4 regions of the Gelidimonas diazotrophica genome follow, and region 4 is predicted to be linked to each of the others. Evidence: predicted binding sites of a transcription regulator. Region 4 holds the regulator's gene; each other region holds the start of a gene.
What was found. The regulator sigma-54, encoded in region 4, starts transcription at its own class of promoters, with help from an activator protein. The targets are predictions, from matches to a motif close to TGGCANGNAANCTGCTTT.

Region 1: the regulator sigma-54 is predicted to act here: its motif matches at 6,068-6,085, upstream of cydP (cytochrome oxidase putative small subunit CydP).
Region 2: the regulator sigma-54 is predicted to act here: its motif matches at 3,893-3,910, upstream of pedF (cytochrome c-550 PedF).
Region 3: the regulator sigma-54 is predicted to act here: its motif matches at 4,730-4,747, upstream of KGFNPO_RS10800 (nitrate/nitrite transporter).

Annotation. Positions count from the first base shown of each region.
Region 1 covers NZ_CM146349.1:967,858-975,888, forward strand. The annotation lists gene KGFNPO_RS04505 (Tll0287-like domain-containing protein) at 594-1,169, opposite strand; gene KGFNPO_RS04510 (class I SAM-dependent methyltransferase) at 1,269-1,907, opposite strand; gene KGFNPO_RS04515 (hypothetical protein) at 1,950-2,162, opposite strand; gene KGFNPO_RS04520 (rhodanese-like domain-containing protein) at 2,350-2,730, opposite strand; gene KGFNPO_RS04525 (PaaI family thioesterase) at 2,955-3,425, opposite strand; gene KGFNPO_RS04530 (group II truncated hemoglobin) at 3,566-3,997, opposite strand; gene KGFNPO_RS04535 (NAD(P)/FAD-dependent oxidoreductase) at 4,029-5,117, opposite strand; gene KGFNPO_RS04540 (MBL fold metallo-hydrolase) at 5,220-5,837, opposite strand; gene cydP (cytochrome oxidase putative small subunit CydP) at 5,845-6,057, opposite strand; gene KGFNPO_RS04550 (sigma-54 interaction domain-containing protein) at 6,247-7,605, shown strand; gene KGFNPO_RS04555 (DEAD/DEAH box helicase) at 7,847-8,031, shown strand, end outside.
Region 2 covers NZ_CM146349.1:3,256,130-3,264,160, reverse strand. The annotation lists gene KGFNPO_RS15185 (4Fe-4S binding protein) at 1-1,410, shown strand, start outside; gene KGFNPO_RS15180 (FAD:protein FMN transferase) at 1,421-2,452, shown strand; gene KGFNPO_RS15175 (substrate-binding periplasmic protein) at 2,473-3,306, opposite strand; gene pedF (cytochrome c-550 PedF) at 3,379-3,852, opposite strand; gene KGFNPO_RS15165 (sigma-54-dependent Fis family transcriptional regulator) at 4,143-6,047, shown strand; gene KGFNPO_RS15160 (alpha/beta fold hydrolase) at 6,077-7,015, opposite strand; gene pqqA (pyrroloquinoline quinone precursor peptide PqqA) at 7,126-7,200, shown strand; gene pqqB (pyrroloquinoline quinone biosynthesis protein PqqB) at 7,295-8,031, shown strand, end outside.
Region 3 covers NZ_CM146349.1:2,318,799-2,326,829, forward strand. The annotation lists gene KGFNPO_RS10785 (nitrate reductase) at 1-1,506, opposite strand, end outside; gene nirD (nitrite reductase small subunit NirD) at 1,503-1,856, opposite strand; gene nirB (nitrite reductase large subunit NirB) at 2,071-4,512, opposite strand; gene KGFNPO_RS10800 (nitrate/nitrite transporter) at 4,777-5,991, shown strand; gene KGFNPO_RS10805 (protein kinase domain-containing protein) at 6,259-7,962, shown strand.
Region 4 covers NZ_CM146349.1:278,421-286,451, reverse strand. The annotation lists gene KGFNPO_RS01395 (KdsC family phosphatase) at 1-406, shown strand, start outside; gene lptC (LPS export ABC transporter periplasmic protein LptC) at 403-999, shown strand; gene lptA (lipopolysaccharide transport periplasmic protein LptA) at 1,053-1,601, shown strand; gene lptB (LPS export ABC transporter ATP-binding protein) at 1,603-2,361, shown strand; gene KGFNPO_RS01375 (RNA polymerase factor sigma-54) at 2,396-3,871, shown strand; gene hpf (ribosome hibernation-promoting factor, HPF/YfiA family) at 3,978-4,343, shown strand; gene KGFNPO_RS01365 (enoyl-CoA hydratase/isomerase family protein) at 4,491-5,582, shown strand; gene KGFNPO_RS01360 (deoxyguanosinetriphosphate triphosphohydrolase) at 5,861-7,003, opposite strand; gene aroKB (bifunctional shikimate kinase/3-dehydroquinate synthase AroKB) at 7,030-8,031, opposite strand, start outside.

The sequences.
Region 1 (8,031 bases), 690 kb from region 4:
TCAGCCCGCTATGGATGCCCCCTCGCCCGCTTGCGGGAGAGGGTTGGGGAGAGGGTGACTGCAAAGTCGACGACTTAATTAATCGCTGCACTCTTCGTGGATGCTTTGTCGGGGGTAGCCCGACAACTAGCCTGACATGGAGGGCGCCAAAGAAAAGTAAGCAAAAGAAAGGCGACCGCAGACTTGCCCTTCGGGTACCCGTTTGTGTGCTGCAAAAAATGGGAAATGAAGGAACTCGCTACGCTCAGACAGCCTTCATTTCTGATCCATTTTCTGCAGCACACAAACGGCTGCGTCCCCAGCGGCCTAACCTCAAAAACAGCGTCAATACAACCGCCAATGACATAAAGCAGTCACTTGGATATCAATCGCATAGCAGGCTGAATAGATACATCTTGAGTAAAAATAGATGGTGTATCATAACTTTTATGTAATTTTCCGCATATTTTGTATAGGCTTCAAAATATACTCGCAATTGCATGCAATGCAAATCCAGCCACAAGCCGGCTTGCCCGAGATGCCTGCCTGCCAGTCTGGGTGAGTGTGTCCCGTTTGGCAGGCAAGCGCTGGACTTTGTGCTGCGTGATGCCGTGTTAGTTAATCTCCCGTTTGATGCTCACGCCGCCGCGCAACTGCCCCGGCGTGTAGCCGGTAGCTTGGTCATGCGGATAATCTGCACCAAGGCGCGCCCGCACGCCTTCCGAGATTTTATCCGCCTTGCCGTGGCAGGCGACACAACCCTGCTGCATCACGATCGGTTTCATGTAGCGGAAATATTTGCCGTTTGGCTCATTCACGATCTCGGCGCTTTCCAGTGTTTCCGGCTTTTCACCTTTGGCGATACGTTGTTCGTATTGCATCAGGGTCTTTTGCTCCCATTCATCGGGCGTGCCGAGCAGCGGGTTGCGCACCTTGAGACTGACGCGCGTGAGTTTCCAGCCGTTTTGACGCGAGATATCACCGGCCATCGCGGGCGCAATATCCTTGCACACCTTGATCGCGGATTCCGGGCCGCCTTCCTTGATGGCTTTCATGTTTGCCGCCATCAGCGCCTTTGCAAAAGGCATGACGGCAGCGCGGCTTTCTTCCGTGTACTTGCCCAAGTCGTCCGCCAGTGCGGGAAGTGCGGTCAACGCGATTAATGCGGAAAGAATGATGTGTTTTTGCATGGTTTTTTCACAGTAAAAAACGAGTATGGCCGCCCGTTCAGGCAGTTTTAAGCCGGGGGACATATCACTTGCAGCGGAACGGCGCTGCCCCGTTATTGCTTAATTTTTTGTCGCTGGTGCGGGCGAGAAACTTGGTGCGCGCTGCGCAACATAGCGAGTCAGGAATGCCGGCCCCTGGTGGCCGCTGCCTTCGTTCAGCAGCGCTTCGCCTTCCCACGCGATAAGCTGTTCCAGGCAAGGAGTGGCTGCCAGGTCTGAACGGAGCATGTCCAGCGTGTACAGCATGGCTGCGTCTTTCGGGCCGCCGCTTTGACGTCCGAGTTGCCGCGGGTGAAAGGCTTCGAGGATCAGCCACCCGCCCGGGCGCAACGCCTGGACCAGCCGCCGGTGCGCCTGTGCTCGCATGCTTGCCGGCAGATGCACGTAGGTCAGTACCAGTGCGTCGAAACTTGCGGCTGCCGGCGTCCAGTGTTCCAGATCGGCTTGCACGACTTCAATGCTGACGCCTTGTTCCGCCGCCAGTTCCAGTGCTTTTTGCAGGCCGACGCAAGAGTTGTCCATCGCCGTGACGTGATGCCCCTGTTGCGCCAGCCACACGCTATTGCGTCCCTCGCCGTCGCCCGGCAACAGCACTTTGCTGCCGGGGCGCAGGCGGAAAGCCTGTTCGCGCAGAAAGCGGTTGGGCTGTTTGCCGTATTTGAATTCATTTGAAGCAAACTGTTGATTCCAGAAATTCATGATGGGTCGCAATGCATAAAGAGTGATTCAGATAACTAAAATTCAGCTCAGCGCCAGGCCAAAAGCCCTTGCCAGCATCAATACCGCAATCGCCAATGTGAACCAGGCAAACGCTTGCTGCAGATGTGCGGGATGCAGCTTGCCGGCGACCAGTCGCCCCTTCGGCAAGGCCAGCATGGCGCCGCCGGCGCCGGTCAGCGCCATCACCAGTCCGACGAGCGCGCCCAGTCCGACGGCGAGTAGTGTTGCGTCCATGTCTCGGCTCAGAGCAGGTTGATGGGGATTTTCAGGTAGCGCACGCTGTCGATGATGCCGCCCTCAGCGTGACCGGATCGGACACGATATGGGTGACGGTGAAGGTGTCGGGATCAAAGAAAGACTGGATGGCGGGCGGTTGCATGATGTTTGTGGCTTCGGGTTGTTATTCGGTTTGTTAGCTGGCTTATTCGAAGGTCGGCAACGCCGGTTTCACAACCTGCTTGCCGGCACCGGCCCAGGCATCGAAGCCGCCTGCTATCGACTTCACCTGCAGGTAACCCATGTCGTGCAGCGCGCAGGCAGCCAGCGCAGCGCGCCCGCTGGTTTTGCAGTACAGCACGATTTTCAGATCGCGTGAGTTCAGTTCAGGAGTGTTGCTGAGTTTGAATTCGAGCATGCCGCGTGAGATATGCATGGCGCCGGGAAGGTGGCCGGCGGCGTATTCGTCCGCTTCGCGCACATCCAGCAAAACGTCGGCGTCGAGGATGGCTTGTTCAGTGTCATCCAGCGAAATTTCCTGGATGCGGGTCTTGGCGGCGGTGACGAGATCGTGAGCGGTTTTCATCGTAATCCTTTGTGATATGGGTTGAGTTGTTGCGCGCATGGCAGTCCGGCCGCTTTTAGGTGGCAATCGAGTGCGCCGGACCAGTTCCCCAGATTGCCATGCGAGAGTTCGATGTCAGCTTAATACTAACGTTAGTATATTTTTTTCCGCAATATATATATGCGGAAAATGCCATAAAATCGGCAATACTCCCTATTTTTTAAAAAACTGCTATCTACGCTGTTCTAAGCGTTGGTCGCTCCAAAGTTCTCCGGTATTTGCACTGCTACCACTTCACCGCGTGCCGTGGCTACGCCACCGGCCAGCACCGTGGTTTCCACCACCACTTTGCGGCCTTTGATCTCCTTGATGCGGCCGCGAATTTCCAGCGTACCCGTGAGCGGCGTTGGTTTCAGGTAATCCACATGCAGCGAGCCGGTGACGAAACGGAAAGCTGGCAGCGTGTCCATGTCCCGGCCTTCAGAACGGTACATGGCTGCGGCGGCGGTACCGGTGCTGTGGCAGTCGATCAGCGAAGCGATCAGGCCGCCATAGGTAAAGCCCGGCACGGCCATGTGGTAGGGCTCGGGCGTGAATCGCGTGACGGTCTCATCGCCATCCCAATAGGTCTTGATCTGGTGGCCGTGTGCATTAAGTCGGCCGCAGCCGTAGCAGTGCGACAGGTTTTCGGGGTAATAATCCTGAAAGGCTTTCATGGGTTCTCCAGAGTTGGGAATAATGTTTGGATAGGCTCAGTGTCAGTATGGATGGCCGGAACCAGAAATGCGAGGTCTGACGGCGCACGTCGTTCTGGTCGTCAAATCCTTCGTGCGTACCAGAAATATCCATTGTTTTTTCATGGCGCAAGAGCTGCATTGGAACAGGGTGCAGAACCCGCTTCGGTGTTGACCATGTGGTCAGCCATCTGGGCAAAGGTTTCGATCAGGCCGCTGCGCAGCACTTGATCCGTCACCTGCTCGGTCAGTGCTTGCGTCATGCACAGCATCCACTCGTCGCGCTCCACCGATCCGACCGCATAGGGCGCATGCCGCATGCGCAGGCGCGGGTGGCCATTTTTCTGGATATAGAGTGACGGTCCGCCGAACCAGCCCGAAAGAAATTCGAACAGGCTTTCGGCGCTGTCCTTGACGCTTTCAGGATGCATGCGGCGCACGGCGTAAGCCTCGGGAAGCTCGTCCATCAGCGTGTAGAAACGGACCACCAGTGCGCGTACGCCGGTCTCGCCGCCTAATGCTTCGTAGGGTGTCACAGCTGCTTGGGTATTCATCGGTATTTCCAAAGTGCACAACAAATCCGGATTAATCAAATACTGGGCTCTCGACACCGAGAATCTTGTGCAGCTTTGGTGAGGTGGTGGTGTACTGCATGTAAATTTTCTTTTCCGGGAATATGTACGGTGCTGCGCCGAACGCCGCAAGTGCGGCTTCATGGAAGCCGGACAAGATCAGTTTTTTCTTGCCGGGATAGGTGTTGATGTCGCCAACCGCAAAAATCCCCGGTATGTTGGTTTCAAATTTTTCGGTGTCGACTTTCAATTGCTTGCGCTCGATGTCGAGACCCCATTCGGCAATCGGCCCAAGTTTGGGAGACAGGCCGAAAAACACCAGCAGTTGGTCGAGTGGCAAGCGACGGGTAACGCCATCCGGCCCAATCACTCTGATCTCGGACAAGAGCGCATCCCGGGTTTCAAAACCGCTTACTTGACCAACCAGAAATTGCATCTCGTAGTTGTCGCATAACTCTTTCATCCTGGAGACAGACGCCGGGGCCGCCCGGAAATCCTCGCGCCTGTGCAGCAAAACTACCGATTCAGCCTTGCCGACAAAATGCAACGCCCAATCCAGCGCGGAATCTCCGCCGCCGATGATGACCAGATTCTTGCCTTCGTATTGACTGGGATTCTTGACCCGATAGGACAGTTGCGTGCCTTCAAAGCGCTCGATGCCGTCAACCTTGATGGTGCGCGGCTGGAATGAACCGACCCCGGCTGCGATAAAAATGGTTTTGGTGATAAAGCACGTACCGGTGGAGGTTTCAAGATTAAAACGCCCGTCCTTGCGTCGTTCCACCAATGTGACTTCCTGGTTCAAATGGAAGGTGGCGCCGAATGGCTCAATTTGTTTGAGCAAGTTGTCGGTCAGTTCCTGGCCGGTGCAAGAGGGCACCGCCGGAATGTCGTAAATCGGTTTATCGGGATAAAGTTCCACGCACTGCCCTCCCACTTTTGGCAGCGAATCGATGATGTGCGCTTTAATCTCAAGTAATCCAAGCTCAAATACCTGGAACAAGCCAACCGGTCCAGCGCCGACGATAACTGCATCGGTTTCGATAGGCACATGTTGGAGGCATAGGTTATGGGCAATGTCGTGGTTGATTCTGGTATCCATATGGCGGTCTAGTTCCTGTTTCATTTTGCGTTTGTAGATTCTTCGAATGCTGCCAATACATTGGCGAAATACATAAGAGAAGGCCCTTCTCACATATAGCGCTCAGGTTGTGGTGTCGGTGGCGACCGATGGCGCTGCTACGCGCGACAGAAACACGTCGCGGCTGGCACCGGCAAACCATGGATGCCAGCGGCGTTGCTCTAGCACGTTGCTAACCGACCTGGATCGATACGCATGGCCGCTGAACAGCAGCGTTTCAGCGGGTAGTGTGAAAACCTTTTGCGTGACGCTGTCCCACAGGGCTTCGGGCAGTGCCGGTCGCGGTTGATATGGGCAGGCGTCCACGGCGAGCAGGTCGCCGCAGAACAGCCGGTCACGCCACAGGAAGCTCAGGCAGCCCAGCGTGTGGCCGGGAGTGGCAATAACGCGCAGATGTTCATTGCCAAAAGCCAGCAGGCCAGCGTTGGCGGATGGGACTTGATGCTCTATGCAGGGCGCACCCAACGCCTGCAACGCTTCGGCTTCGCCGGGCAGCCGACTGTCGTGCTCGTGCGTGCGTAGCACCCACTGCAGACGCAGCCGGTGTTCATCGAGCATGGCATGGAGCACGGGAAGGTCGACACTGCGCGGGTCAATCAGCACCGCTGCGCCGGCGTCGAGGTCGGCTAGCAGGTAACTCATCGTGCCACTAACTTCGTCATGGAGAATGCGAAAATACATAGTGTTATCAATGCAAAAAGTTGCGCAAGCCAGCCAACGCGAATGCCACAACGCAGGCCCATTCCGGGAACAGCCAGCGCCAGACCAACGCACGCGGCACGAATCGGGCGCTCACGCGGGCATCACGCACGAACATCCGCCAAAGCACACTCAACACGACCAGCTTGATGAGCACGGCAATTATTAAGTGGCGAAGGAGGCCTTGTTGATTACGAGTCATGCTTCTAAGCACTGCACGTTTTGTGCCACATTGCGAATTTCAGTAAAAATGTTTAAAAACAATTACTTGGATATTTTTTGGAATGATTGTGTGCCACAATGGCATCATTTTTGACTGCCATTTTGGCAGTCAATGCCATAATGGCAGTCTTGTAATGGCGTTTTTTGCCCCGCTTGTGGAGAACTCCTGATGTCTCGTCCTTTGCCTGAGCTGGTGTCTTACCTGGAGGGATTGCCGGAGCCGCACATCCTGTTTGATCGCCAGTACCGCATCGTTGCCGCGAACGCGGCCTACCGGCGTCAGTTCAGCCCGCAAGCTTCCGTGATCGGACGCACTTGCTATGAGGTGTCGCACCACTTCAGCGCCCCGTGCGACCAATCCGGCGAAAATTGCCCTTTGGCACGCGCCCGTGAATCCGGCCAACGCGAGCGGGTGCTGCACTTGCACCACACACCGCGGGGCGAGGCCTACGTCAACATTGAGCTGGTACCGCTGCACGACGCGCAAGGCGATCAGACTTACTTTATCGAGAAGATGGAGCCGCTGCGGGTAGCCCAGGGGCAGCCGGCAGCGCAAGGGCTGATCGGCCGTGCGCCGACCTTTCAGCGGATGCTGGAGTTGGTGGCGCGTGTCGGGCCATCGGACGCCAGTGTGCTGCTGTTGGGCGAATCAGGCACCGGCAAGGAGCTAGTGGCGCGCGCGGTGCATGAAGCCAGCCCACGTGCCAGTGCACCGCTGGTAGTGGTGGACTGCGCCAGTCTGACGGAGACATTGTTCGAAAGCGAGCTTTTCGGGCACGAGCGCGGTGCCTTTACCGGCGCCAACGCCGCCAAGCCCGGACTGGTGGAATCGGCCAGCGGCGGAACGCTGTTCCTTGACGAGGTGGGAGATATCCCGCTGCCGATGCAGGTTAAGTTGTTGCGCCTGTTGGAAAGCGGCACCTATCGCCGCGTGGGCAGCACCGAGTTGCGCCGCACTGACGTACGCATTGTGTCCGCCACGCATCGCGACCTGCAATCCCTGGTTGCCGATGGGCGTTTCCGGGAAGATCTGTACTATCGCCTCAGCACTTTCCCGATTCGCTTGCCGGCACTGCGCGAGCGTGTCGAGGATATCCCGCTTCTGGCAATCGCGCTGCTGGTACGGGTGGCTCCGCAGCGGCAGCTTAGGCTGTCACGCGACGCGTTGCAGCGCTTAAGCGAGCACGCATTTCCGGGCAATGTGCGCGAACTGCGCAACGTGCTGGAGCGTGCGGCGCTGCTGTGCGACGGGCTGGTGATCGAGTTGGCGCATGTGGAGCGGGCGCTCGACTCCGATGCTCGCCCGGCAGCGCTTCTGAAGCCTGTCGCCGGGTTGCAGCCAGCGCACTCTCTGCAAGCAGCGATTCATGGACCCGGCCGGCCGCTGCGCGAGATTGAGCGAGACGCGTTGCGCGCCCAACTCCAGACCCATCGCGGTAGCCGCGCAGAACTGGCCGCGAAATTAGGCATTAGCGAGCGCTCGCTGTACCGCAAGCTACACAGGCTCGATCAGCCGGAATCGGAATAGGCAATCTTCAAAATTAAGCAATCTTCGAAATGTGCGCGCCGAAAGGCGGCAGTCAACTCTAGTCAGTCGCGACCAAATATTAGTGGCCGTGTGAAGCCTTCTGAGACTGCGCCATGCGACTGGTTTGCAATTAGCATCATTCACCCTCGGTATCGGCCCCCCCGACCTGCGCAACAACAGAGTAAACTGCGCACCACGTTCTTTCGCATAGTGCGATTCGAGCGAACTTGTGAGCGTCACCATGTCTGAAACACCTATTCCGTTATTTGCCGATTTAAACCTCAGTGCGCCGTTGTTGCGCGTTCTGCAGGATCTCGGCTATGAGTTGCCGTCGCCGATTCAGGCGGCCACGATTCCTATTTTGCTGGACAATCGCGACGTGATTGGCCAGGCGCAAACCGGCACCGGTAAAACGGCCGCTTTTGC
Region 2 (8,031 bases), 850 kb from region 4:
GCCATCGCGCACCCGGAAGATCCGTTCATTGATGTATATATGGCCTATGTGTCGGTGCCGAGCATCGGCCGCAATCTGCTGCGCGAGACTGCCTGGAACAAGCTGCAAGAGCGGCTGGAGCCGGGCGATCAAGCCATTCTGGTGATGTCGAAAGGGCGCTACAGCATTCTTGGTGACGACTTCATTCGCGGCACCACGCCGGATCGGATAGCGTTGAAGCAGGATCAATTGCCGATTGAGATGCGGGACTTGAACCTCGATCTTGCACTGAAGGCAGATCAAGGTACTGCTCTGGATATGGAGTCGGTCACCGTTTTCAGGATCATCAGCCAGGCAGGGCTGGACCCATCCAGACCGCTCGATTTCGTGCTGCCGGTAACGCGCACCAAAGGAGTCATCTATCCAGAGAAAATCACCCGGGATTTCACCTTCAGTTTTAAGCTCCCGGCACGCTTTTATACTGTGCCGGAAGGCGACAATAAATCCTGGGGCGGCATCTGGCGCGACAGGCGGGGTGAAATCGCCGTACTGGTGATCGGTCTGGCACTCTTGTCGCTGGCACTGACATGGCAAAAAAGACTAGTCGCGCAGCAGCGCCGTTTCGCCGCATTCAGAAATATGTACCTGTTATTCACCTTGTTCTTCATCGGCTGGTATGCGCAGGGCCAATTGTCCATCGTCAACTTTACCAGTGTGTTGCAGGCATTGATTGCTGGTCGCAGCCTGAGTTTTTTTCTATACGACCCGATGACGGTGACTTTGTCGGTGTTCGTGTGCATCTCGCTGGTGATCTGGGGCCGCGGGACATTTTGCGGCTGGCTCTGTCCTTTTGGCGCGCTGCAGGAATTTGCCGCCAAAATCGGCACGCTGCTGAAAATCCCGCAAATCAGGCTCAAGCCACAAACAGATAGCCGGCTGAAACGGATTAAATACCTGGTACTGGCGGGGATTTTGGCCAGCACATTTTTTTCATCCAATATCACGGACCGCTTGGTTGAGGTGGAGCCGTTCAAGACCGCCATCACCCTGAATTTCGTGCGCTCCTTGCCCTTTGTCGCGTATGCGCTGGGCCTGCTGGTCGCCAGCATGTTTGTGTACAAGTTCTTTTGTCGTTTCCTGTGCCCGTTTGGTGCCGGCCTTGCAGTGCTGGGACGTTTTCGAATTCTGAACTGGCTCCCGCGCCGCAAAGAGTGCGGAACGCCATGCCAGACTTGCCGCTATCAATGCGCCTATCAGGCGATCACGCCCGTTGGAAATATCCAATATGACGAATGTTTCCAGTGCATGGAGTGCATGGTGATTCATGCCAGCGATGCAAGATGCGCGCCGCTGATGCTGGAAAAGAAACGCGCCAGAATCATTCCAATCCAGGATGTGACTACTGATGTGACTACTGAGTTGACACCTTAAGGGCATTGCGATGCGGCGACGTACATTACTATCGGCTTCCCTCGGTTTGGGCGCACTGGCGGGTCTGGCTGGCATGGCGAGCGTCAGTTCACTGCCCAATCCGCTGCACCGTTCTTCATGGCCAGGCCCAGGATTGGCACTGTATTCAGGTTCGGATCTGGCTTTCGGCACCACAGTGACTATCAAGGTATTGCATGGCGATGCACTATCGGCGCAGGCAGCGATTCAGGACGCCTTACAGCAGGTCAAGAAAATCGATGCGCTGATGAGTTTGTATCAGGAGCGCAGCCAGGTCTTCCAGTTGAATCGGCACGGCATCGTGGATGCGCCCGATCGCCATCTGCTGTATGTGCTGGCGTTCGCGCAGCAACTTTCCATGCTGACGGCGGGTGCTTTCGATATCACGGTGCAACCGTTGTGGCGTGCATTCAGCGAGGCCCGATCCAGAAGCGCGCTTCCCGCGCCGGAAGAAATAGCCGCTGCCAAATCGCTGGTCAACTGGCGGCGGCTTGAGGTTCGCCAGCAGCAAGTGCGATTGCACACGACGGGTATGGCGATTACGCTCAATGGGCTGGCGCAAGGATATGCGGTGGATCTGGCGCTGGAGGCTTTGCAAGCAAGAGGCGTGCGGCATGCGCTGCTGGACACTGGCGAGTTCGGCTCGATTGGCAGCAAGACGCCTGGTCAGCCGTGGAGTCTGGGTATTCGCCATCCAAGGCAAGTCGATGCAATCTCGGCCAGAGTGGGAATGGATGGCCGCAAGGTGGCTACATCGGGGGACTATGCAACGGTTTTCAGTTCAGACTTCGTCCATCATCATATTTTCGATCCAGCCAGCGGCGACTCGCCTCCGGCGCTGGCCAGTGTCACGGTGGTGGCGCCGACCGGCATCCTGGCCGATGGTCTTTCCACCGCCTTCATGGTCATGGGAGCGGACCAGGCGTTTGCACTTGCCGCGCACTTGCCGGATGTGGATCTCCTGCTGATCGATAAAAACGGCGCCGTCCGGAAAACGGCGCGTTTCCCGGAATTACAGGCATAACACGGGAACACAGTGCTGAATTACGGGGTGACGACATGTACTCCATATTTTGCGAATATTTTTGCAAGTTCTCCTGAAGCGATTAATTCGTCGGTCGCTGTTTGCAACAACCTGGCGAGTTCTGCATCATTTTTTTTCACTGCCATTCCGACCACCCAGCCCTTATTCGGCAGGCGCGGGAAGGAAACCGGGCTCACCGGAAAACCGACATCGCCCTTGAATACCGATTCGATTTCGGATTGACTGGCCAAGACGGCGTCGAGTTTGCCGGCCTTCAGGTCTTCCAGAGCTTCAATCGGCGTAGGATAAATTTTGATGTCATCCCGGAACTTGCCATCTTGTTCACCGAGCAACACGATGGCGGCAATAGAGATTTTTTCAACGCCGATGTTCTTCCCTGACAATGCATCCAGTCCGTCGAATGCGGGAATTGCTGTGCTGTTGCGAACCAGGCGTACCGTTTCACGGTGGTATGGCGCAAAAATTTCCACTTTGTCATTTTCTGCCATCAAATTACGGTCCACTGGCACATGCATCAACAGGTCTGCCGGGCCGTAGCCCAGATAGTGTCCTTTCCAGACCATGTTGCGTAAGTCGTCATTCAGGTTTTCACCAGCAGGAAACGGCAACAGGCTCACTTTCCAGCCCAATTTTTTTGCCAGCGCTTGGGCCAAATCGATATCAATGCCAGCGTTATTTGCTGAAAATGGCGCGAAATCATTGTATACGGCAACTTTCAGTACTCCGGCTTGCCTGATTTTTGCCAAATCTGCATGCGCCGGCGCTACGACGGTCAAGGCCGCACAGGCCAGCGATAGCGCCAAGCCTGTCCGGCGCAAAGAAAAACTGTTCATGATGGCATTTCCCGTCAAGTAATTGAATTATCGATACAGCCACCCCTGCCATGCAGAAATGGAATGAATTGCTTATTCTGTTACGCGAACGGTTTCAAGATATGCCTTCAAGGCCCAGACGGCTTCCTGGCTGAGGATGCCTTCAAACGGCGGCATGTACACGGCGCCGTTGCGGACTTTGCCGCGACGTACCGAGGTCAGGAAATAATTATCGGTTTCCTTGTAGCAAGCCTGTTTTTTAGTCTCGTTTTTCTGACCCATGCAATCGCGATCCAATAATCGCAAATCAGGTGCGATCCCACCCGAGATTGCTTCCAGTCCATGGCAGCGCGCGCAATTCTGGTTGTATGCCGAGGCGCCCAGTTTTGCCGCTTCTTTGTTGCTGCGGTAAGGATTTTCTTCGCGCCATGTTTCACCGAGTTGCGGCAAGGATTTGGCATCGACCGCATGTGGCACAACATCGCCGTGGGCAAAGGCCGCGAAAGGCGTCAAAGTTACCGCCGCTAGCAAAGACGCAATGGCAAGGGTGTTCAGGGTTGATTTCATGATGTCTCCATTTTTAAGTTTTAAAACTAATGGCAGACGACATGCAATAGCCATGCCATGCAGTTTCCCAACATGGCAACTTGCTTTTGCATCTTTTTTGAACAAGTGCTACATTAAAAAACATAATATCTATTATGCATTTGGTGAATTTCATGATTTCATCTGAAAAATCTTGCCGAATGTGAATAGTTTCAGCATCGATATATCAATATAAAACTACTTCGGGACTATCAGTGATGGTGAATATTTGTAAATCATTGGCTGGCACGCTTGCTGCCAGCAATATCTGCATGACCATAGAAAAATCACATCAGCGTTCCATTGCCTACGGGCTCGCTGAAGGCGATAAGCCCGATTTCAATGCGCTGGACGGTTCCGATTTGTCGTTCTTGGTCGAGCAGAATCAGAACTTGCATATTCATGCGTTGCCGGTGATGGAGACGCTGTATGAGCAAATCATCAATACGCACAACATGGTGATTCTGACCGACGTTAACGGTTTGATCATACATACGCTGGGCGATGACGATTTCCTGGAAAAAGCCGATCGGGTGGCGCTCAAGCCCGGAGTCATCTGGTCGGAACAAAGCAAGGGCACCAACGCAATCGGCACTGCCATCGTGGAGCAAACGCCGACCATGATTCATGCCGGCGAGCATTACCTGCGGGCCAATCATTTTCTGACATGCTCTGCCGCGCCGATTTTCGATTACTTAGGCAATGTAATTGGCGTTCTCGATGTCACTGGCGACCAGCGCAGTTTCCATAAACACACGATGGCCTTGGTGCGCATGTCGGCGCAAATGATCGAGAATCAGCTGTTTTCGTCAGCCTTTCAGGACGGCATCCTGCTGCATTTCAATACCCGCCCGGAGTTCATCGGCACCTTGATGGAGGGCATCGCCTCCTTTGCTCCGAATGGACGGTTTCTATCGGCCAATCGCAGTGCGCTGTTTCAGCTTGGTTTGTCGCTTTCCGCGTTGCACTCGCATACATTCAGTTCGTTGTTCGGCTTGCCGGTGTCCGCGCTGTTCGACCATTACCGTACCGCAGCGCCGGAATTGTTGAATCTGTGCCTGCATAACGGCGTGCGCGTATACGGCCGGGCCCAATTGCGCTTGGCCCATAGCGTATTCCAGCATTCGTCCAATGTGGCGCCGCAGTCCGACAGCGCATCACAGCAAAACCAACAGCAAAACCAGCAAGGCAGCCAGCAGACCTCCATCCAGACAACGCGCCGGCTGTCGGGCTTGCGTTACCTGAATACCGGCGACCCGCAAATTGCAGCGGTGATCGAAAAAGTCACCAAAGTTCTGGGGCGCGATATTCCGATTCTGGTGATGGGCGAGACCGGGACCGGCAAGGAACTGCTGGCCCAGGCCATCCACAACGATTCTCCGCGTGCGAAAGGCGCATTTATCGCGGTTAATTGCGCTTCCATACCGGAAACCCTGATCGAGTCGGAGCTATTCGGCTATGAAGATGGCGCTTTTACCGGCGCACGCAAGAAAGGCAGCCTCGGTAAAATTTTGCAAGCCAACGGCGGCACTTTGTTCCTGGATGAAATCGGCGACATGCCGCTGAGTTTGCAAGCCCGTTTGTTGCGCGTATTGCAGGAGCGTATGGTTACGCCACTGGGTAGTGCCAAATCGATTCCGGTCAATGTGGAACTGATTTGCGCCACCAACAGGAATCTGCGCGAGCAGATTGCCAAAGGGGAGTTTCGCGAGGATTTGTATTACCGCTTAAACGGACTGGTCGTCAAATTGCCGCCGATACGAGAGCGCACCGACCTTGAAACGGTGATCAACAAGGTGCTCGCTCTGGAATCGAACTCCGTGATTTATTCGTTGGCGCCGGACATCATGCAGTTATTCAAACAGCATAACTGGCCAGGGAATTTCCGCCAGTTGACCAATCTGCTGCGCACCGCGATTGTGATGGCCGAGGACTGCCATGAAATTCGCAAAGAGCATCTTCCGGACGATTTTTTTGAAGATGTCGAATTCACACAAAACCGTGCATCGATTGCAAGCACCAGCCAATTTGTTGCCAGTGGAACCAACCTCGAACAGATGGAAATTTCAGTGATACAAAAATCGTTGGAAAGCCACCACGGCAATGTTTCCGCCACTGCGCGGGCGTTGGGAGTCTCCCGCAACACCATTTACCGCAAGACTTCCGCAGCCAGGTAACACCTTATCATCCGGGCTTAGCGCCTATTTCAAGAATATTGCAGCATGTCACGCACGGCGTTGCTTAGCGCGGCGCAGATTGCAGGATCAGATGCGGTGTGCGTGCCTTTTTCGACCCAGCGAACCGCAGCATCGGGCATACATCTCTGTAAGCGGATGACATTTTCCGGCGGACAGATCCAGTCATGGGTGCCGTGCACGATCACGGTCGGCACTTTGCATGCGGCGCGGGCGTAGCGGAAAATGGCGCGTGCATTCAGGAAGCAGTGCTGCGAAAGATAATGCGATTGCAAGCGGTATTTGCCGATTAATTTCCCCAAATCATGTGACTGGCGTGCTGCTGGTTGACCTGTCATTGCCTGCATGATGGCGGCTTCATAATCATTCCAGCGCTGCGCCGCATCTTGCATTTCTGCCGCTGCTCCATTGTGCAACAGTGACGTTAAGGATTGGAGCACATTGCTTTTCTGCTGCGGGGTCCAGCCTGCCGTCAATTGCAGCCATGCTTGTGGCGCCAGCGCAGCGAGCGATTGGAAGAACCAATGCATTTCACGCCGGCTGGCAAGAAATATCCCGCGCAATATCAGACTGCTTACCGCTGGTGGAAAGCTGCCCGCATACACGATGCCTAAAGTGCTGCCCCAGGAGCCTCCCACCACCGACCAGCGCGCGATCTTCAGGGTTTGGCGCAGTCGCTCGATGTCTGACACCAGTTCAGCAGTCGTATTGTGGGCCAAATGGCCTGCCGGCAAGCTTTTCCCTGCGCCGCGCTGATCCAGCAAAATCACCCTCTGGCGTGACAGGTCGAACCAGTCGAGCATGGAACGGTTGCAGCCGCTGCCCGGACCGCCATGCAGCACCACGCTGGCCGGTCCGGACGCATTCCCGTGCTCGGAAAAATAGACGGCGTGGCCATTGTCAACCGGCAAATATCCTTGACGCAAAAGTGCGGGTGCGGGCTGCGGCATGGAAATTGCGTTTAGGTGATTGATTGTTGGCATTGTCATCGATACGATTCGGTCATGGCAGTGCGGTAATCACAAATCATACCTACACTTTATAACACCTGGAGATCATCATGAAATGGAGCAAACCGGCCTTTAACGATCTGCGTTTTGGCTTTGAAATTACCATGTACATTGCCAATCGCTGATTTAAAGGAATTGTCCCTGTGCGGCGTCTGATGCTATTTCAAGCGCTATTTCAAACTCAAGCGCCGCACTCAATATAGCCATTGTGGCCAGATCATGAAAATCATCGTATTGGGTTCTTCCGCAGGCGGCGGCTTCCCGCAATGGAATTGCAATTGCGCCAATTGCGATGGAATGCGCCGCGGCACCTTGAATGCCAGAGCACGAACGCAATCATCCATCGCGGTTTCTGCTGATGGCGAGAATTGGGTGTTGATCAATGCTTCGCCCGATATCCTGACCCAAATCCGCGCCACGCCGGCGCTCCAACCTTGCCGCCAGTCTCGCGACACCGGCATTGCCGCGGTGTTGCTGATGGACGCACAGGTGGATCACACGACCGGCCTGTTGATGCTGCGAGAAGGCAAGCCGATTCCGCTGTATTGCACCGCATCGGTGTGGGACGACCTGAGCACCGGTCTGCCTTTGGTCCCGGTGTTGTCCTATTACTGCGGCGTGCAATGGCATCCGCTGCCCATCAGGCAAGGCCGTATGGAAGCAATCGAATTGCCGGGTATCGATGGCATTCGGTTTACAGCGCTGGCGCTGTCGAGCAAGGCTCCGCCATATTCGCCGCATCGGGAAAATCCGCATCCTGGCGACAACATCGGTCTGATCATCGAAAATCGGGCGACCGGCAAGAAAGTATTTTATGCCCCCGGTCTGGGTGAAATCGAGCCGCAAGTCGAAGCGGCAATGCGCAGTGCGGATTGCCTGTTGGTGGACGGCACCTTCTGGAGCGTCGATGAAATGATCCAGCACGGCTTTTCCACCAAATTTGCTGCCGACATGGG
Region 3 (8,031 bases), 1.8 Mb from region 4:
CTCCTTGTCCATCAGGCGTTCCAGCTTGCGGGCAAATTCGCTCACTATTTCCCAGTCATGGCGGGTCTCGGCCGGTTTCGGCAACGCCGGTTTAATGCGGGTAATGCGACGCTCGGAATTGGTGACTGTGCCATCCTTCTCGCTCCAGGTAGTCGCCGGCAGCAACACGTCGGCGTAATCCACCGTCGCTGTAGTTTTATAGGCTTCCTGCACGATAACCAGCTCGGCCTTTTTTAGCGCTTCGCGCACCAGTTTCTGATCCGGCATTGACTGGGCAGGATTGGTGCAGGCGATCCAGAGCAGCTTGATCTCGCCGCTGCGTACCGCCTCGAACATTTCAACCGCAGTTTTGCCCGGCTGGGCTGGCACATCGTCCACGCCCCATAGCTTCGCCACTTCGGCGCGATGCGCGGGATTGGCCAAATCGCGGTGCGCCGACAACAGATTCGCCATCCCGCCGACTTCGCGCCCGCCCATCGCATTCGGCTGGCCGGTCAGCGAAAACGGTCCCGCGCCAGGCTTGCCGATCTGGTGCGTAGCCAAATGCAAGTTGATCAGCGCCGCATTCTTGGCGGTGCCGGAAGACGACTGATTCAAGCCTTGGCAATACAGCGACAAGGCGGCCTTGGAACGGCCGAACCATTGCGCCGCCTGCACCAAATCGGCCTCGCTGACGCCGCACAGTTCGGCCACATATTTGGGTGTGTAATCGCGTACCGTCTTTTTCAGTTCCGCAAAGCCTTCGGTATGCGCGTCGATATAAGCGCTGTCGAGCAAGTCTTCCCACAGGCAAATATGCAGCATGCCGTTGAACAGCGCGACATCGGTGCCAGGCAAAATCGGCAAAAACAAATCAGCTTCGCGTGCGGTATCGGTGCGGCGCGGATCGGCGACGATGACTTTCAGATTCGGGTTGTTCTTGCGCGCATCTTCGATGCGGCGATACAGAATCGGGTGCGCATACGCGGTGTTGGAGCCGACGATGAAAATCAACTCGGCTTGCTCGATATCTTCGTAACAGGCTGGCGGCGCATCGGCACCCAGCGTTTGCTTGTAGCCGGCCACCGCACTCGACATGCACAGGCGCGAATTGCTATCGATATTGTTGGTGCCGATCAAGCCTTTCGCCAGCTTGTTGAAGACGTAATAATCTTCGGTCAGTAGTTGGCCGGAGATATAAAAGCCGACGCTGTCCGGCCCGTATTTTTTGATGGTGTCAGCAAATTGTTGCGCGATGGCGTCCAGCGTCTGGTCCCAGCCAGCCTGCACGCGTGGCGCAGTGCGTGTAGTGCGCAGTTCCGGATGCAGCGCCCGCGCTTGCCGCTGCAGCAGCGGATTGGCGGTCAAATGCAGCGTGCTGCCTTTGGTGCACAAGCGGCCGAAGTTGGCCGGATGATCAGGGTCGCCACGCACGCCGGTCACCTGCACGCCATCTGTTTCCACGATGACGCCGCAACCGACGCCGCAGTAACAGCAGGTTGCTTTAGTCTCGCGCAATGGGTTCATGCAGCGGCAGCCTCGATCGCCAGCGAAGCTAATTCGACCGCGTCCAGATACACATCGCCCGCTTCCACCTTGACGCTGAATTTTTGCGCGCAGCCTTCATCCGGTGCGGTGGCGCAGCCGGAACCGAGTTCGATGTTCCAGTTATGCAAAGGACAGGCGACACGCTCGCCGTACACGATACCTTGTGACAGCGGTCCGCCCTTGTGCGGGCAACGGTCCACCAGTGCAAATACCTTGTCTTCGCCGTTGCGAAAAATCGCCACGTCCGGTTTCCCATCGCGCTGCACCACGCGCGCGCCCAGTACCGGAATATCGGCAAGTTTGCAAATGACTTTCCATTGATTCGACATTTCAGATCCTTACCATACTAGATAGATGTATATTAAAAAAACACTGCTTTTGCGCATTATTTAAGGGTGACTTTAAAAATACTCATGACTTATTGCTTGTGCTATTCAACCACCTTGGGGATAGTCACCGCCCTCTCTCCCGGCCTCTCTCCCACAAGTGGGAGAGAGGAGCAAAACTCCCTATCCTGCTTGCGGGAGAGGGAACAGAACCAAATCAGGCCGGCAGCGCCACGAACTGGCGCATATCAACCAGCGCCTTCTCTGGCTCAACCCAAGGATCAACCTCGCCGTCGAGCGAGAACAGCATGCGTTCATACAACGCCTTGCGGCTGGCCTCGTCCTCCAGCACCATTTTCTTCGCATGATCGAGGCCGACGCGTTCCAGATAATGGACGGTACGCTCCAGATACCAGCCTTCTTCGCGGTATAGCTGCAGGAAAGCGCCCGCATATTCCAGCACTTCCGCATGGGTCTTGACCTTGACGAAGAATTGCGCGACTTCAGTTTTGATGCCGCCATTGCCGCCGACATAAATTTCCCATCCGGAATCGACACCGATCACGCCGACGTCCTTGATGCCGGATTCGGCGCAATTGCGTGGGCAACCGGAGACCGCGATCTTGACCTTATGCGGCGCGTACATCTTCCACAATTCACGCTCCAGTTGCTGCCCCATCAAAGTCGAATCCTGGGTACCGAAACGGCACCATTCGCTGCCGACACACGTCTTCACGGTACGCAATGCCTTCGCATACGCATGGCCGCACGGCATCCCAAGGTCTTTCCAGACGCCCGGCAAATCCGCTTTTTTCACGCCGAGCAAATCGATGCGCTGGCCGCCGGTGACCTTGATGGTCGGAATTTGGTATTTGTCGGCCACGTCGGCGATGCGGCGCAGATCGGATGCGTTGGTCACGCCGCCCCACATGCGCGGGATGACCGAGTACGTGCCGTCTTTCTGGATGTTGGCGTGCGCGCGTTCATTGATATAGCGCGATTGCGGATCGTCACGGGCTTCGTGCGGCCAGGTTGACAGCACGTAATAGTTGATCGCAGGACGGCATTTGGTACAGCCGTTGGGCGTGCGCCAGGCCATCATTTCCATGGTCTGGGCGATGCTCAGGAATTTCTCGACCCTGATCGCATCGCGCACTTCCTGATGGGTGTGATCGGTGCAATCGCACAGCGGCTTGGCCTTGCTGGAAACGGAATAATCGGCGCCGACGGTGGACATGATGATCTGCTCGACCAGACCGGTGCAGGAGCCGCACGAAGCCGATGCCTTGGTGTGCTTGCGCACATCTTCCAGCGTGAACAAGCCGTGCTCCTTGATCGCCTTGACGATGGTGCCCTTGCACACGCCGTTGCAGCCGCACACTTCGGCACTGTCCGGCATCGATGCGGCCTTGGTGAAACCTTCATGACCGGCGTCGCCGGTGTTCGATTCGCCGAACATCAGGCTGTCGCGAATTTCGGCAATCGCCCGGCTTTCACGCAGCAGCTTGAAGTACCAGCTGCCGTCCACCGTATCGCCGTACAGGCAGGCGCCGATCAGCTTGTCGTCCTTCAGCACCAGTTTCTTGTAGACGCCGCCTATCGGGTCCGACAGGATGATTTCTTCGGTGCCTGCACCGCCGGTAAAATCGCCGGCCGAGAACAGATCGATGCCGGTAACTTTCAGCTTGGTCGAGGTGACCGAACCCTGATAACGGCCAATGCCGAAATTGGCCAAATGATTGGCGCAAACTTTAGCCATGTCGAACAACGGCGCGACCAGCCCATACACATTGCCACGGTGGTTGACGCACTCGCCGACCGAATAAATGCGCGGGTCATAGGTCTGCATCGTGTCATTGACGACGATGCCGCGATTGCAATAAATGCCGGCCGATTCAGCCAGCGCGGTGTTGGGACGGATGCCGACTGCCATCACGATCAATTGCGCCGGAATTTCCAGTCCGTCTGTGAAACGAATCGCTCTTACATGACCGCTTTTTCCACCATCTTCGTCGCCGATAATAACCTCGGTGTTTTTCCCCAGCAGGAAATGCAGGCCGCGATCTTCCAGCGATTTCTGCAGCATCTTGCCCGCGACTTCATCCAGTTGACGCTCCATCAGCCATTTCGGCAAATGGACTACGGTGACATCCATGCCGCGCAGTTTCAAGCCGTTGGCCGCTTCCAGACCGAGCAAGCCGCCACCGATGACGATCGCATGTTTGTACTTGGTCGCCGCGGCTATCATCGCGTTGGTGTCGGCGATGTCGCGATAGGCGATCACGCCTTCCAAGTCCTTGCCCGGCACCGGCAGCATGAATGGATTCGAGCCGGTCGCCAGCAACAAGCGGTCATATTCGGCGACGGTGCCGTCTTCCGCAATCACCTGACGCTTGAGGCGATCGATCTTGATAATCTTTTTGCCCAGATGCAGCGTGATGTCGTTTTCCACATACCAATCGACATCGTTCAACATGATGTCCTGTACGGTTTGCTCGCCGGCCAGCACCGGCGACAACAGGATGCGGTTGTAATTGGCATAAGGTTCCGCACCGAACACGGTGATGTCATAAATATCGGGAGCGATCTTGCGCAGCTCTTCGAGCGTACGCACGCCTGCCATGCCGTTACCCACCATTACCAGTTTCAACTTCTTCATCACGGTCCCCAAATAAATGTCTGTTGGCTTTACTTGAGCAAAATTGATGCCAGTGCGTTTTGTGGTGCATGGCCGTGGCGAAATCCAGATTTGCACCCTTAAAGGGCATTTACCGCACGCAATCACACTGAAATAGTGCAACGCACAAAAATAACCCTTATCCGATTTACGCCATATCAAGTTGTGCCGGCAAGTGTGCAGGCATCACGCAGGCGTATGGCATGGCGCTTGCATTAATGACGCGTATTCATATCAGGAGTCATCATGCAAAAAACATCGTTCTGGAAAACGGGACATACCCCGACGCTGCTTTCCGCCTTCTTTTACTTCGACCTCAGCTTCATGGTCTGGGTTTTGCTCGGCCCGCTCGCGATCCTGATTGCCAAGGACCTGGGCCTGTCAGACGCACAAAAAGGCATGATGGTCGCCACGCCTTTATTGGCGGGCGCTTTGTTGCGTATCGTGATGGGCGTTCTGGTGGACCATCTGAAACCCAAAAAAGCCGGACTGATCGGCCAACTGATCGTGATCGCCGGGCTGACTTGGGCGTGGTTGGGCAACTTGGGAAGTTACCAAAGCTTGCTGACATTGGGCGTCATTCTGGGCGTGGCCGGCGCGGCTTTCGCGGTGGCGCTGCCGCTGGCATCACGCTGGTATCCGCCGGAGCATCAGGGCACCGCGCTCGGCATCGCCGGTGCCGGCAACTCCGGCACCGCGTTTGCGGCATTATTTGCGCCGTCACTGGCGATCGCCTATGGCTGGCAAAACGTGTTTGGCCTGGCCCTGATTCCTTTGAGCGTGGCATTGGTGGTGTATATGACATACGCCAAAGACGCCCCGTCGGCACCACCGGCGAAGTCGCTGGTCGAGTATTTGCACATCCTGAAAGACAAGGATGCATGGTGGTTCATGTTCTTTTACAGCGTCACCTTTGGCGGCTTCTCCGGCCTGGCATCGTCGCTCGCCATTTACTTCAACAGCCAATACGGCTTGTCACCGGTGGCTGCCGGCTATTTCACCGCCGCCTGCGTATTCGCCGGCTCGCTGGTGCGGCCGATGGGCGGCCGTCTGGCCGACCGGATTGGCGGCATCAAGGCCTTGTCGATCATGTATGTGCTGGCCGCAAGTTTTCTGCTGATCGCCAGCTTCGGCCTGCCGTCTGCGGTCGCGGCCGTCATCGTGTTTACGCTGGCAATGCTGGCGCTGGGCACCGGCAACGGCGCGGTATTCCAACTGGTGCCGCAACGCTTTCGCAAGGAAATCGGCGTGATGACCGGCCTGGTCGGCATGGCGGGTGGCATCGGCGGCTTTTACCTGGCATCCAGCCTCGGTTATTCGAAGCAATTGACGGGCAGCTATCAGCTGGGACTTTCCATCTTTGCAGGGCTGGCGATAGTCGCGTTGCTCGGCTTGTCGATGGTCAAGACCCGCTGGCGCACCACTTGGGGTAGCGCGGCGATGACAGCGGCCAAGATTTGATGATGAGGGAAATGCGGAAAAGCATGGTCCACGAAAAGCACGAAAGCCACGAAAAAGGGCGCACTTGGATAGCACAGACGCGGTTCGCACGCTGAACGAGCGCCTGGCTCTTTCTTAGAATTTAATGGAGTATATTTTATATCAACAATAAAAATATGCGTAAAATGCCATGAAAATACATATACTCACTGTTTTTACAAATTCATTGTCCATGAATTTGTTCGTGTCTTTCGTGGACAGAATTTGATTACCGACTGAGACAACACCATGCCACTGATCATCGCCGCCAGCCACGCCACATCCGCTGGGAAACGCGAACGCAATGAGGATTTTCTCGGCATGGTCACGCCCAACGAGCCGGAACTGTCGACCAAAGGCATGCTGGCCGCTATCGCGGACGGCGTATCCGGCAATGAAGGCGGACGCGAAGCGTCGGAATACGCGGTGCGTGGTTTGCTGGCCGATTATTACGCCACGCCCGATACCTGGCCGGTGACGCAAGCGCTGGAGCGCGTGATCAAGGCCACCAACAGCTGGGTCCAGCAACAAGGTTCGATTCGGGCGGAACTGGCCGGCATGGCGACCACGCTGACTGCCATCGTGCTGCGCGGCCGGTTTTACTATTTTGCCCATGTCGGCGACACCCGCTTGTACTTGCTACGCGGCGGCGTACTGTCCCGGCTGACCACCGACCATGTCTGGGACCGGCCCGAAATGCAGCATGTGCTCACGCGTGCAATCGGCCTCGACTCCCGGCTTGCAATCGACCACGGCATGGGCGAACTGCAACAGCGCGATGTGTTTCTGCTGGCCAGCGACGGCGTCTGGGCCTCGATCACGGAATACGACCTGACCGCCGTCTTGTCCGAGGCGGCGCAGGGCCGCGGCAGTATCGAACACGCCAGCCAGGCTTTGCTGGATACGGCGCTGGCAGCCGGCTCGCAAGATAATCTGAGCGCCTTGATATTGCGGGTCGATGCGCTGCCGCAAAAAAACTTGCGCGATGCGGTCGCGATCTCGCGCGATTTGCCGCTGCCGCCCAGGCTGAAAGCGGGCCAGAGCATCGACGGCTACCTGGTTGAAGAAATGATCCATGCGTCGCAAGCGACGCTGTTGTATCGCGTGCTCGATCCGGCCACGCAGCGCAAGCTGGTGCTCAAGACGCTGCACCCCGACCACGCCAATGACGAACAGGAACGCTCGGCTTTCGCGCACGAGGAATGGCTGGCAAAACGGGCGGTCGCACGCTTTTTCCCGCAGGTCATCACGCCGCAACGCAAAACCGCCTTGTATTACCTCTGCACCTGGCATGCCGGCAATAACCTGCAACAGTGCCTCGATGCCGGCCAGCACTTCACGGTGCCGGAAGTCGTCCGCCACGGCGAGCAACTGGTGCGCGCAATCGGCGCGCTGCACCGGCGCAGCATCCTCCATCGCGACATCAAACCGGCCAATGTGCATCTGGGCGACGATGGCGAATTGCGTGTGCTGGACCTGGGCGTGGCGCAATCCGGATTCGAAGCCGAACAAGGCAATCCAGCGCCGCAAGCCGGCACCCCGTCTTTTCTGGCGCCGGAACAATTCGACAATGCGCCGCCATCGCGCCAGACCGATGTGTACGCGGTCGGCGTGACGCTGTATTACCTGCTGACCCGGCATTACCCGTACGGCGAGATCGAACCGTTCCAGCACCCGCGCTTCGGCGAGCCGGTAGCGCCGAGCCGTTACCGGCCCGACATCCCGTTGTGGTTGGAAAACGTGTTGCTGAAGGCGCTGGCCAAAGACACCAGCAGCCGTTTCGAGACTGCGGAAGAATTCCTGCTGGCACTGGAACGCGGTGCAACGCGTCCGCTGACCACCGCCGGCACCCTGCCGCTGGCAACCCGCGACCCGGTTTCCGTCTGGCGCACCCTCGCCATTACCGCCATTATTTTGAATATATTGATGCTGTATTTGATTGTGATTCGCTGAGAACTGTAGGTCGGAAAAGCGCAGCGCCTTCCGACGTTGCGTCTGATTGTCGGAAGGCGCTGCGCTTTT
Region 4 (8,031 bases):
CGTGCTCGACGGCCACGGCATCAAGCTGTTGCAGCAATCGGGTGTAGCCACCGCCATCATCAGCGCGCGCCAGTCGGCCATCGTGGCCCGGCGCGCAACCGATCTGGGCATTGTGCATGTGCAGCAGGGGATGCACGACAAGCGGCACGCCTTCGAGCAATTGCTGGCGCAGACCGGAATCCCGATGCAATCCTGCGGCTTTATCGGCGACGATGTGATCGATCTGCCGATCCTGACGCGGGTAGGTTTTGCCGCCAGTGTGCCGAACGCACACCCCGAAGTGCAGTGTCGGGTCCATTACGTGACGCAAGCCGGCGGCGGGCGTGGCGCGGCGCGCGAGATTTGCGACTTCATCCTGCGCGCGCAAGGCAATTACGAGGCGGCGCTGGCGCCGTACCTGACATGAAAACCGCCGGCGCGACCTATCGCCTGCGCCTGATCGTGATCATTGCGTTGGGTGTAGTCATGACGCTGGGCAGTTTCTGGGTGCTGGAAGTGATGCGCAAAAGCGGTATCGATAACGCACCGGATATTGCCCGCAGCGAACCCGATTTCTATGTCGATAATTTTAAATTCATTCAACTCGCCAAAAACGGACAGCTGCACTACAAGATGTCCGGCGACAGGCTCACCCACGAGCCACTGCATGACTCTTACCAAATCGTGCAACCGGTCATCATCAACCCGGGCCAGGCACGCGCACCGATGACGATGCGCGCCGAAAGCGCAATCATCGAAGACGATAACAGCAAGGTGCATCTGCACAAGAAAGTGCAAATCGATCGCCCCGCTTCCGGCCAGAGCCAAGCCCTGCACCTAGAAACCGAATACCTGCTGCTGCTGCCCGACGAAGATGTGATGCAGTCGGACCAGCCGGTGAAAGTACTGCTGGGCCAGTCCACGCTCTCGGGCAATGGCCTATTTGCCAACAACGCCACCCGGGAATTGCGTGTATCGGGCAATGTGCGCGGCAGCTTTCCGGCATCGTCGGCGCATTGATGCTTACTGCACCGAGCCTGCGGCAACCAACCCTCTTTGATAGGAATAGCGTTATGAAACGGTTTTTTCTGATGTCCCTGACGCTGGCCGGGATGATTTTTTCGGCGGGCGCGCTGGCCGAAAAAGCCGATGCAGACAAGCCGACCAACATCGAAGCCAACCAAATGGCTTACGATGATCTCAAACAGATCAACACCTTCATCGGCAACGTGGTCTTAACGCGCGGCACGCTGCTGATGAAAGCGGGCAAGGTGGTCGTCACGACAGACCCGGCCGGCTATCAGTTCGCCACTTTGTACGGCGCACCGGGTGCAGTGGCAACCTTTCGCCAGAAGCGCGATGGCGGTCCCAACCTGTGGGTGGAAGGACAGGCAGAGCGGATCGAATACGATACCAAGGCAGAAATAGCCAAATTGTTTTCGCACGCGAAGCTGAAGCGGCTCGATGGCAGCAAGACCATCGACGAAGTCGAAGGCGAATTCATTTCCTACAACAGCGGCAGCGAATTCTTCAACGTTACCAACAGCGCCAGCGGTGCCGGCACGCCGGGCAACGGGCGCATCAAGGTGACCATCCAGCCGCGTACTGTAAAGGGCCAATAAGATGAGCCGATCCAGTATCCCAGGCAGTACCCTGAGCGTGCGCGGGCTGCAAAAAAGTTACAGCAAACGGCTGGTCGTGCGCGACATCTCGCTGGAAGTAAAAAGCGGCGAAGTGGTTGGCTTGCTAGGCCCCAACGGGGCCGGCAAGACCACATCGTTTTACATGATCGTAGGTTTGGTGCCATCGGACGCCGGCACCATTGATCTCGACGGCGTCGACATCTCGCGCCTGCCGATCCATCGCCGCGCGTTACTCGGTCTGTCTTACCTGCCGCAGGAAGCCTCGGTTTTTCGTAAACTGACGGTCGAGGACAATATCCGTGCAGTACTGGAGTTGCAAAAAGAAAATGGCAAAGCGCTCTCGAAAGCTGCCATTGAAGAACGCCTGAACAAGCTGCTGGCCGACTTGCAAATTGAAAAATTGCGCGAAAATCAGGCGCTGTCGCTTTCCGGCGGCGAACGCCGGCGGGTCGAGATCGCCCGGGCGCTGGGCACCAACCCGCGCTTCATCCTGCTCGATGAACCGTTTGCCGGGATCGATCCGATTGCCGTCATCGAGATTCAGCGCATCGTGCGTTTCCTCAAGGAGCGCGGCATCGGCGTGCTGATCACCGACCACAATGTGCGCGAAACCCTCGGCATCTGCGACCGCGCCTACATCATCAACCAGGGTGCGGTGCTGGCCAGCGGCCAGCCCGACGACATCATTGAAGATGCCTCGGTACGGCGGGTGTACCTGGGCGAACATTTCCGCATGTGAAGATAAACCACCTGATGCGACAAGTCCTTTCGGTATGAAGCAATCACTCCAGCTGCGCACTTCGCAGCATCTTGCGCTGACGCCGCAGTTGCAGCAATCGATTCGCCTGCTGCAATTGTCGACGCTGGAGCTGCACCAGGAACTGGAACAGATTCTGTGCGACAACCCGCTGCTGGAACGGCTGGACGATCCGCTCGACCATTCGGTGCGTTTGCTGGCCGATGGCGCAATCAGCACCAGCCCTGCCACCACCACAGCCTCAGCTGAAACCGATCCAGCCAGTATGCAAGACGGCAGCGCCGCCGAAGCAGATGCCGGATTCGATACGCCCGATGCACAGACGGCCGCATCGGACTGGAGTTTTGACGATGTGGCGCGCACCAGCAAAGCACCGGAAGACGACGACGGCCGGGCCCAGCTCGGCGCCCACGAATGCACTCTGCGCGAGCACCTGCTGGAGCAAGCCCATTTAAGCTTGCAGCAACAGCGCGACCGCGCGTTGCTGGAATTGCTGATCGATGCGCTCGATGACAATGGCTACCTGGAAGAATCTCTTGACGCCATCCACGCTCGCTTGCCGTCCGAACTCGATATCGAGCCGGAAGATCTGACGTTCGCGCTGGCCTTGCTGCAAAGTTTCGACCCGGCCGGGGTTGGCGCACGCAACCCGTCGGAATGTCTGGCGCTGCAGATCCGCCGCCTGCCTAAAGCACCGTTCGTTACGCGTCGCCTGGCGCTGGCCATCGTCGAACAACACCTGGCTTTGTTTGCGCAGCGCGACTTTAGCAAACTCAGAAAACTGCTCGATTGCGACGATGAGGATTTGCGCGAAGCACAGGCGCTGATCAGGCAATGCAACCCGCATCCGGGCGCCATATTCGGCAGCGGCAGTGCCGATTATGTAGTGCCCGACGTCATAGTCAGGCCCGGCAAAAATGGCTGGCAAGTCAGTTTGAACCATGAAGTCATGCCGCGCCTGCGGGTCAATGCACTGTATGCCAACATCCTTAAGCAAGACAAGGGAAGCGGCTCGATGACGTCGCAGCTGCAGGAAGCGAAGTGGCTGATCAAGAATATGCGGCAGCGTTTTGATACGATTTTGCGCGTTGCACAAGCGATAGTCGAGCGGCAACGGAATTTTTTCAGCCACGGCGCAGTCGCCATGCGGCCTCTTGTCTTGCGTGAAATTGCTGATACACTAAACCTGCACGAGAGCACAATCTCCCGCGTCACTACCCAAAAATACATGCTCACGCCGCATGGTATGTTTGAGTTGAAATACTTCTTTGGCAGCCATGTCGCCACCGAAACCGGAGGAGAAGCTTCCTCCACTGCAATCCGCGCACTCATCAAACAATTGATAGGAGCTGAAAACCAGAAAACACCACTTTCCGACAGTAAAATCGCCGACATGCTGGGCGAGCAAGGTATGGTCATCGCCCGTCGTACCGTCGCAAAATACCGCGAAGCGCTCAAAATCCCGCCTGTCAATTTGCGAAAGTCTTTGTAGTCCAGTCGTCTGAAGTCCTTGCAATGCAGTTACTGTTGCTGCATTTTGACTCTGGCCGCCCCATCAGGCCCGAAGCAGGCAGCGATAATTTCCATAGGAGTGTTTTATGAATCTCACCATCAGTGGACATCACCTCGAAGTAACCCCCGCCATTCGCGAATATGTACAATCCAAAGTCGAGCGCATTACGCGCCACTTCGATCATGTCATTGATATCGCGCTCATCCTGAGCGTTGACAATCTCCCTGAAAAAGAAAAACGGCAACGCGCTGAAATCAACCTGAATCTCAGCGGGAAAGCGCTGCACGCTGAAAGCACGGATCAAAACCTGTACGCAGCCATCGATACGATGATCGACAAGCTCGACCGCCAAATCATCAAGCACAAGGGCAAGGTACAAGACCACCCACACGATGCCATCAAGCACCGGGACGGAGAACCCGAGTTGCCGGAAGCGTCCGCGATTTCCTGAGAGGAGATACGCAGAGTCGAACAATTCGACTCGCAACAATCAAGGGCGCAAGATGCGCCCTTTTTGGTACCTGATACATCGGTTCAATCTGCTACTGTTACCCGATTGCAACTCCATTCACCATTCCAGCCAAGGCGCACTTTCACCATGACAGAACACGTTCACATTTCGACCGAAAACCAGATCGGCTGCATCACGCTGAATCGTCCCAAGGCGCTCAATTCCTTGTCGCTGGAGATGATCCGGACTCTCACTGAAACGCTGCTGGCGTGGCGCGCCGACACCGGCATCCGCGCGGTGCTGATCCGCAGCAGCAGCGAAAAAGCTTTCTGCGCGGGCGGCGATATTCGTTTCTTTTACGATGTCGGCATTGCAACGCCGCGTGGCGGCAGCGCTTTGCTGGAAGATTTTTTCACCGAAGAATATGCGCTCAACCACCTGATCCATCATTATCCGAAACCGTATATCGCGCTGATGGATGGCGTGGTGATGGGCGGCGGCATGGGCGTGGCGCAAGCCGGCCCTGCCAGCCGGCTGCGCATCGTGACCGAACGCACCAAAATGGCGATGCCGGAAGTCAATATCGGCCTGTTCCCGGATGTCGGCAGCGGCTATTTTCTGTCGCGATGTGCAGGGCAACTCGGTACCTATCTGGGCGTTACCGGCGACATCATCACCGCCGCGGACGCCTTGTATGCGGGCCTGGCCGATTTTTTCCTGCCGTCGTCGCAATTGCCGGTCTTAACAGAAATGCTCGAATCCGGCGACGATATCGAGGTGCGGACGGCCATTTGCGACTTCGCAGCCGACTTCGACAATGGCATTGCGCCCGAGGCCAGCATGCTGGCGGTTCATCGGGACGCGATCAATCGCCATTTTGCACAGGATACAGTGCCAGACATCATCAAATCGCTGTCGCAGGACCAAGCACCGTTCGCCCAAAAGACTCTGGCCCTCATGCAAAAACGTTCGCCGCTGATGATGTGCGTGACGCTGGAACAGATCCGGCGCAGCGCCGCCCTGAGCGTGGCCGAATGCCTGCGCATGGAGCGCACCATGGTGCGTCATTGCTTCGAGCAGGGCGAAGTCATCGAAGGTGTGCGGGCACTGGTGGTGGACAAGGATAACGCGCCGCAGTGGAATCCGGCCACGCTGGCTGAGGTAACGCCGGACATGATCGCCGGCTTCTTCGCGCCGGTCTGGCCGCCGCACGCGCATCCGCTGCGAAGCCTCGAATAACCGTAACTATTCAGCCCGCATCAAGAAACTTCCAAACCGAAGTGGTTTTTTGTAGGAGCGCACCCGGGCGCGGAAGCAGTCGCCTGACTGCAGCCGTTGATCGCGCCCGGGTGCGCTCCTACAACATCGTACCATTCCGCTCTTAATTGCCTTGCCGGCTGAATAGTTACGGGAAACCTTTATAAGCAGGGGGTATATTTAAAAACAGTGGATTTTCCGCATGCTATACATGCGGTATTAAAAAATACCTGGAGGTGTATTTTTTAATGCCCCAATTATCAGAGTTCTTCCACCATGAATAAACGCCGATGTTCGCGCGTTGCATAACGGTCGGTCATGCCGGCAATATAATCGGCAATTTTGCGCGCCTGCGCCTGCAAGTCGTTCTGCCCGGCAGGCAGGCGATGGTCCGGCGGCAGCAGACTCGGCTCTTCCATGAAGGCTTCAAACAGCGCGGTAATGATGTGGCGCGCCTTGGTCGTCATGCGGTTGACCAGATAATGACGGTACAGATTCTCATGCAGGAAATGCTTCATCAGGGCGGCATCCTGCCGCATCTGGTCCGAAAACGCGATCAGCGTGCCGGCGCTGCGCACCGCGTCGATCGATGCCGGTTGCGCCTGCGCGATGCGGGCCTCGGAAGTCCGGATTAAATCGACGATCAACGCATTGATCATGCGACGCACCGTTTCATAGATCGCCCGCCGCCCGCTGATGCCGGGAAATACCGCTTCGACTTCGTGCCGATGACGCGCGAACAGATCGACTTCGCCCAATTGTTCGACCGTCAGCAAGCCGGAGCGCAAGCCGTCATCGATATCGTGATTGTTATAAGCAATTGCGTCAGCCAGATCGACCAGCTGCGCCTCCAGCGACGGCTGCCTGCGGTCGATGAAACGCTGGCCGATGGCACCGAGCTTGGCCGCATTTTCCAGCGAGCAATGCTTGAGGATGCCTTCACGGGTCTCGAAGGTCAGGTTCAAGCCATCGAAAGCGCCATACCGTTGTTCCAGCGCATCGACCACGCGCAAGCTTTGCAGATTATGTTCAAAGCCGCCATAGCCCTGCATGCAGGCATTCAGCGCATCCTGTCCGGCATGGCCGAACGGCGTGTGCCCCAAGTCATGCGCAAGCGCGATGGCTTCGATCAAATCTTCGTTCAGGCGCAGATTACGCGCCACCGAGCGGGCGATTTGCGCCACTTCAAGGCTATGCGTCAAACGGGTGCGGAACAGGTCGCCTTCGTAATTGACAAAGACTTGCGTCTTGTATTCCAGACGGCGAAAGGCGGCAGAGTGGATGATGCGGTCACGGTCGCGCTGGAACTCGGTGCGCGAGGAAGGCGGCGGCTCCGCAAAACGCCGGCCTTGCGATGTGGCCGGCTGGGCTGCATAGGGAGCAAGATTGGCGTTGAGGTTCATGGGCCTGGAGTCAAATTTAATGTGATTTAATGAATTGCAGCTTGCAGCGTTGCCAGCAGAATGTCTGGCGGCACGCTCATGATAGCGGGTTTTCCGAGCGGCTTGAGGAGGATGAATTTGATCTGGCCGCCTTCGTTTTTCTTGTCGACTTCCATCAACTCCAGCCAGCGCGCCTGGCCCAGATCCGGCGCTACCGTCGGCAAACCTGCTGCCTGCACCAGAGTATTGACACGAATCTTGGTCACGTAATCGATAAAACCCAGCCGGTACGACAGATCGGCGGCCATCACCATGCCGCAACCGACCGCTTCACCGTGCAGCCACTTGCCGTAACCGAGTCCGGATTCGATCGCATGGCCGAAAGTATGGCCGAAGTTGAGAATCGCGCGCAAACCGCCCTCGCGCTCATCCTGGCGCACCACATCGGCCTTGATTTCGCAGGAACGGTGGATTGCCGCGGTAATCGCGGCAGTGTCCCGCGCCACCAGTTTGGCGATATTGCTCTCGATCCAGTCGAAGAATGGCGCATCGATGATGGCCGCCATCTTGATGATTTCGGCCAGACCGGCGGCCAATTCGCGCGCCGGCAAGGTGGCCAACGTACTGGTGTCGCTGATCACTGCCTGCGGCTGGTAAAACGCGCCAATCATGTTTTTGCCCAGCGGATGGTTGATACCGGTCTTGCCGCCGACGGCAGAATCGACCTGCGACAGCAACGTGGTTGGGACTTGAATGAAAGGTATGCCGCGCATATAACTGGCGGCCGCAAACCCGGTCAGGTCGCCGATGACGCCGCCGCCCAGCGCAATCAGGGTGGTCTTGCGGTCACATTTTGCGCCCAGTAAGGCATCGAAAATCTGCATCAGACTGGCCCAGTTTTTATACTCCTCGCCGTCGGGCAGGATGATGGTCATTACCTGTTTGCCGGCCGCCTGCAACGCCTGCGCAAACGGCTCCAGATACAAGGGCGCCACAGTGGCGTTGGTCACCACCGCCACCCGCTGGCCCTGGATATGCCGCCCGAGCAG